Regions from separate parts of the Bacillus sp. T-10(2022) genome, predicted to be linked through region 3. Evidence: riboswitches for the same ligand, from Rfam matches in the RefSeq annotation. Region 3 holds a riboswitch; each other region holds the start of a gene.
The links. A riboswitch is a leader RNA that binds a small molecule or an ion and turns the genes downstream of it on or off. The one in region 3 is predicted to bind lysine.

Region 1 (2,277 bases), 960 kb from region 3:
AAGATAGATTGGTCGTATCCTCGGCAGTCATGCTTTGAATGATGATGTCCACATTGATCCGGTTTTTCGCAAGTGTTGTGAAGATTGTGGATAATGCACCAAGTGATTGGGGCAAACCATATATTGTGACCCTCGTAATACTGTCTTCAAAAGCAATTCCGCGTACAATTAAGTTTTCTTCCATAGTTGCTTCCTCCTCAATGATCGTTCCTGATTCTCTCTCCATGCTTGAACGGACTTCAAGCGGAATTTGATAATTTTTTGCATATTCGACAGCCCTTGGATGAAGGACGCCTGCCCCCAGGTTGGCAAGTTCCAGCATTTCATCATAAGAAATGGATTGGAGTTTTCGTGCGCCTTTTATGTAGCGAGGGTCCGTTGTGAAAACGCCCGTTACATCCGTATAAATATCGCATCTATCCGCATTCAGCGCTGCAGCGATGGCAACCGCCGTCGTATCGGAACCGCCTCGCCCTAAGGTAGTGATTTCCCCATTTGCATCGTTACCCTGGAAACCGGCGACGACCACTATTTTCTTCTCCTGTAGCTTAGCTTGGATCCTCGTGGCATCGATGTTTAAAATCCGGGCATTCCCATGAACGGATTCCGTTTGCATGCCAGCCTGCCAGCCAGTATACGAAATGGCTTCATGTCCTTTTTCAATCAATGCCATCGTTAACAGGGAAATCGTTACCTGTTCCCCCGTAGTCAAAAGCATATCCATTTCCCTCTTGCTCGGGGTTCCGGAAATATCCCGGGCCATGGACACCAATTGATCCGTGGTTTTCCCCATGGCTGAAACAACGACGACTACCTCATTTCCATTCTGCGCTTCCTCGATTACCCGATCGGCAACATTTTTGATTTTTTCTACGCTTCCGACGGATGTTCCGCCAAATTTTTGAACGATTAATGCCATCCTCATGCACCCTCTCTACCTTTTTAGGCAATAAAAAAAGCAATGAGAAATATCTCATTGCTGTGATCACATATCTAAATACTGTAAACACAGTGAGATAGCTCTCCAGGGTATAAACCCTGACAATCCGCCATTTATTAAATGTCGGACCAGGAAAACAAGGTATGAGTCTTGTATTCCTTCGGCGTCATCCCCTTTCAAAACCTTTCATGGAAGCTCATACTTCTCCAGGTTTTTACTCTTGAATTCCGCACCTCTATCAGCACTTTTAAGTTGTCTAGTTAAAAATTCTTTTTAATCATAGCATAGAGATTTATCGGTAGCAAGATTATTCTTGTAATTTTCTAACGATTCCCTCGGCTACCCCTTTTGGCATGCCAGCTTCCATGATTTCCTCGGCCGTCGCCTCTTTGATTTTCTTCAATGATCCAAAATGCCTTAATAATTGCTTCCTTCGCTTTTCCCCGACTCCTGGAATATCATCAAGCTGGGAGTGAACTGCATTTTTCCCGCGTAGCTGGCGATGAAACGTAATCGCGAACCGATGCACTTCATCCTGAATTCTTTGCAATAGGTAAAATTCCTGGCTCCGTGAATCAAGAGGTACGATTTCAAGCGGATTTCCGATCATCAATTGCGAGGTCCTATGCTTTTCATCCTTAATGAGGCCTGAAAGTGGAATATCAAGGCCCAATTCATTTTCCAGAATATCCCGAACGGCTTCGACATGTCCCTTTCCGCCATCAATGATGATCAAGTCCGGAAGCGGCAGCCCTTCTTTCAATACTCGTGAATACCTTCTTCTGACCACTTCACGCATCGATTCATAATCATCAGGTCCCTGGACCGTCTTGATCTTATATTTTCGGTACTCTCTTTTTTCCGGCTTCCCATCAATGAACACGACTAAAGCGGAAACGGGATCACTTCCCTGGATATTGGAGTTATCGAAAGCTTCAATTCGATGCGGGGTGTAGATACCCAGTTGCTTCCCGAGGTTTTCCACCGCATTGATCGTTCTTTCTTCATCCCTTTCTATCAAAGAGAATTTTTCCTGAAGCGCGATGGAGGCATTTTTATTCGCCAATTTAAGCATGTCTTTTTTCGCTCCCCGTTTCGGGTGAATCGTTTTGACACCAAGCAGCCCTTCGGCCATTTCGGCATCCACTGATTCAGGCAGCAAGATTTCCTTTGGTTTAAAGTGGTTCGTAATCTCGTAAAACTGACCGAGGAATGTAAGAAGTTCCTGTTCGGGTTCATCGTAGACCGGAAAAAGCGAAACATCCCTTTCTATCAATTTACCCTGCCTGACAAAAAATACCTGAACGCACATCCAACCTTTATCATAGGCAAAGCCA
Region 2 (2,277 bases), 2.1 Mb from region 3:
TGCTTTCCCATCACGTGCCAAGTCCCATAGCATACGGGTTGAAGCGTACATGCCAGAGTTACCTGCAGAGAGTACGGATGATAAAATGATCGCGTTCATGATGGATGCAGCAAATGCAAGGCCGGCCCGTTCAAATACAAGCGTGAATGGACTTACGGCAACATCTTGACTCAATAAACGTGAATCCGTAAACGGAATGATCATTCCAATAACGAAAATTGCAAGGATATAGAACAAGAGGATGCGCCAGAAAACGGATCTAATCGCTTTAGGGATATTTTTTTCTGGATCTTCACTTTCACCAGCAGTCACTCCAAGCAATTCCGTTCCTTGGAATGAAAAGCCGGCAGCCATGAATACGCCTAGAATCGTGAAGAACCCTCCGTTAAAGGGACCTTCGCCCATTGTGAAATTGGAAAAACCAATTGGGTCATTCCCACCCATGATTCCGAGAATGATCAGAACACCCGTAATCAAGAAAATGACGACTGTCACGACCTTGATCATGGCGAACCAGAATTCTGTTTCCCCGAAACCTTTAACTGACATGTAATTGATAAGAAACATAGTGATTAACGCAATGGCACTCCAGATAAATGAAGGGCTATCCGGGAACCAGAACTTCATAATTAAGACAACGGCTGCCAATTCGGCGGCAATGGTGATTGCCCAGTTATACCAGTAGTTCCAACCAATCGCAAAACCGAAAGACGGATCGACGAATTTGGATGCATAGACACGGAACGAACCGGCCACTGGCATGAACGCTGCCATTTCTGCAAGACTTGTCATTAAGTAATAAACCATGATGCCGATGACCGCGTATGCCACCAAGGCCCCGCCGGGTCCGGCTGAATGAATGGCCCCGCCACTAGCTAAAAATAAACCTGTTCCAATCGTTCCACCTAATGAAATCATCATTAAATGACGCGCTTTCAGGCTCCTTTTCAGTTCAGTAGGGCTTGATGGTGATTGTGAATTTGACAATTGATGTTACACTCCTTTTTATTGGAAGGGAACGAAAAATAAAAAAACAGCAGTCGAAAAAGATCGACGGCTGTTTATAATAAACCCGTTTATCCTTCCGAAGATAGCTCCCCACGCTTTTTGAAAAAACGTGACAGTGGTGTTCCTGTTCGGTAACACCGCCAGCAAGAATATACATGGAATATACCCTAACTTCGGCAACTTATCCTTTCAAACGGAGTCTTTAATTTTCCAGAATCTCGTCCGCTTTACTTTTATAAGCTGCAGCCTCTAACTCATCGGTAAATGAGGAAGTATTCAATTTTCTAATATCGTTGCGCCAGCTTGTAAGTGACGTCGGACGATTGTACTCATGAAATTCATGCAATCGTAAAAGATTGCTAGTAATTGAGTAAACTTTACTATATCAAAATTATAAAATAACTTTTGGGATATCGCAATGATTATTTTATGTGGTTATTTTTTCCTAGTAAATGAAAGATGGCAGTAAGGAAGAATTCAAATATAAAACATCCTGATAACTAAACGGTACTCCTTTTTATAAGGGCGTAGTCCAGTTTTACATGTTTGACCACTTCAGGATTCTCAAATAGATCCACTGCCATTTTACCAATCCATTCCAGCGGTAAGGAAATGGTCGTGATGTCGAGCATTTCACTCAGGCTATCATTATTGAAGCCGAGAATGGCCACATCTTCCGGTACCCTTATACCCGATTTCTTAGCGGTAAGAATGAAGCCTGCCGCCGTGTCATCATTCGTGATGATGAGAGCTTCAGGTTTGTCCATCATTGAATTCCAATCCTTAAACAATTGTTCACCGTCTTTGATGTGATAACTGCCTTCAAACAGCCATTCTTTATTGTTTATCAGTTTATGTTTTCTCATGATATCGTTAAAGGCCTTTGTACGATGGGAACTATTTCTGCTCTTTTTACGGCCGAGGCTGTATCCGATTTTCTTATATCCTTTAGCAATCACGTACTCAAGGGCACAGGAGAAAGCTGCATAATGATCAATGCTGATGGATGAGAATTCAGCCTGGGCTGTATCTTCACATAAAATAATCGGTCCGTATTTTTGATAATCCAAGAGGATTTTCATTTCCGAAATCCTTGAACAAACGATAATGCCATCGAGCTGCTTCATTTGCAGCATATTAAAAGCCTGGATCTCTTTCTCCCTGTCATAATTTGTTTGAAAGATGACGATATGACAGCCAATTGCATTTGCCTGTTTAGTAATTCCGTTAACGATTGCCCCGTAATATGGGTGATTGTTGAAGGGAATG
Region 3 (2,277 bases):
GTAAAGCTATTTGCAGTGCTCTTTTTTCTTCATCGTTTAAAGGGACCATCGGTAAGCGGACACCTCCAACATTTAACCCCCGCATATTTAATGCTGATTTTACTGGTGCCGGGCTTGGTGCAGTAAATAATGCTTTCATGATTGGAAGAAGTTTACGATGCGTAGAAGCAGCACCTTGGACATCACCATTTTTAAAGCTATTGATCATTTCTTGCATTTCATTACCAATTATGTGTGAAGAAACCGAAATAATACCTGTTCCACCGATGGCTAAAACCGGTAATGTTAACCCATCATCGCCGCTGTACAATGTAAAATCACTAGTTGTTTTGCTAATGATTTGTGCCATGGCATCTAAGTCACCACTTGCCTCTTTTACTGCCACGATATTGTTGATTTTCGAGAGGTTAACAATCGTCTCCACTGACATGTTTACAACACTTCGTCCTGGAATATTATAAAGCATTACCGGTAATGATGTTGAATGGGCAATAGCGCTAAAGTGCTGAAATAATCCTTCTTGAGACGGCTTGTTATAGTATGGGGTAACGAGCATGATTCCGTCGACTCCTGCTGCCTCTGCTTGCCTTGTCAAGCTGATAGAAGCTCTCGTGTTATTTGAGCCGGTTCCAGCTATGACTGGAACTCTTCCATCAACAACTTCAACAACAAATTTGAATAATTCTACTTTCTCTTCTTGAGTTAATGTAGGGGACTCTCCAGTTGTACCAGCTATTACTAATCCATCAGAACCATTAGCAATTAAATAATTCACTAAAGTTCTCGTAGCATTAAAATCAACCTCATCATTATGATTAAACGGGGTAACCATTGCGGTTAAAACTTGGCCAAAATTCATAACTTCACACCCTTTTGTATAATTTTTTAAAAAATATTCAGAGGTGGTTAGGGCCATTCAGGAGTAAACGCAAAAAAGCAACAACGAGGATTCGCTGCTGCAGTAGAAACAATATTTACCAAAAAATGTTTCCGCGCATAAGATAGCCCTCCATATAGTTTCCTATATGACAGTCCTGTATTTATTCAATAGCAGAACCAGCTTCAAGAACATGAGATTCTTTCCGCTTCGGCAAATTCCCCTTTCCACAATAGTCATAGGATCTCATTCTCCTCAAAATGTGTACTAATGGTCTTTGCTCCTCTATCCTCACTTCAAAAAGTATGAAGTAAGAAAATATTTAATTGACTGTAATATAACAAGGAATCCTTTCTATTGCAAGGCCAATTTAGAAATAATTTTTAGAATACATGGATTATCAATGGAAATGGATACGGTATAGGGCTGGATTCATCTTTTTTAGTATTATGTAATCTCAACATTTATAGATTTATAAAACAAACTGTATGAAAGATTTCAACCTTTTATAGTCAGTTTTGACAATAGATATATCTTATAGAAGGTATCAAGGTGGGGGAGGACAGCAAGATATGAAAATCCGTGACGTAGGAAGCAAGAAAACGATCGCTTCAATTGTCTGTAGGATACCATTGATTCAGGATTGGAACGAGATACATATAAACAGCATACGTATCTCGTTCCAAATCCATGAGATGAAATGAAAAAAGCCATTAAGATTCGTGGGGGTGTTAACAAAGAAAATTGATCACGCATTGAACTGCGAAATGGATTGTGCATAGTAGGCAAAATGGGAAAGATGGCAAAAATGCAATTCTACTGTCGTTAACAGGAAGTTTTCATTAGTATCTCATTAATAACGACCGGTGTTCGCAGAAATAATGAGAGCCCCGCTTGAAGAATAAATACCTGCTTTGGCCAAAGCATTATACGGATCTAAATTCCATAATTGTGCAGTATAACATGATGTCTGCCCTTTCATTATCCATCCGTTTCCACCGGAACTAGCACAACTTGTAAATGCTCTCTTAGTCGTGCCATTAAAACTGTCAACCCAAACATTTGCATAATAATCGTAAGGAGCAGATGAATAAAACTTTAAGTAACCCCACGCCGTATGACAATACGCACTTCCTTTTAGCTGCACATATCCAATTTTCACACCGTTTTTATAGATATATTCTGTTTCATAGGTGATTGGGCTTTTAGAAGCACAACCTGTAGAATAAGGGTTTGTATTATCGTAGGACAAGGCAAATGCTTTATTCATCGGTGCAATCGCAAAAAACACTCCAAAGACAAGAGTCATTACCATCACAATATTTAATAATTTTTTTATAATAACCTCTCTCCTTTCCTTCTTCTAGACTTTACCATATGAAAATTGGTATTTCTATGTA

Region 1: linked by a shared signal. The riboswitch ahead of OSJ91_RS19935 (aspartate kinase) and the one ahead of dapA (4-hydroxy-tetrahydrodipicolinate synthase) in region 3 are both predicted to bind lysine.
Region 2: linked by a shared signal. The riboswitch ahead of OSJ91_RS25810 (amino acid permease) and the one ahead of dapA (4-hydroxy-tetrahydrodipicolinate synthase) in region 3 are both predicted to bind lysine.

The regions. Positions count from the first base shown of each region.
Region 1 is NZ_CP113518.1:4,074,663-4,076,939, forward strand. It holds gene OSJ91_RS19935 (aspartate kinase) at 1-919, opposite strand, end outside; lysine riboswitch at 1,010-1,186, opposite strand; gene uvrC (excinuclease ABC subunit UvrC) at 1,248-2,277, opposite strand, start outside.
Region 2 is NZ_CP113518.1:5,200,375-5,202,651, reverse strand. It holds gene OSJ91_RS25810 (amino acid permease) at 1-987, opposite strand, end outside; lysine riboswitch at 1,084-1,268, opposite strand; gene OSJ91_RS25805 (LacI family DNA-binding transcriptional regulator) at 1,509-2,277, opposite strand, start outside.
Region 3 is NZ_CP113518.1:3,113,126-3,115,402, reverse strand. It holds gene dapA (4-hydroxy-tetrahydrodipicolinate synthase) at 1-859, opposite strand, end outside; lysine riboswitch at 995-1,173, opposite strand; gene OSJ91_RS15170 (hypothetical protein) at 1,450-1,581, shown strand; gene OSJ91_RS15165 (DUF2690 domain-containing protein) at 1,731-2,147, opposite strand.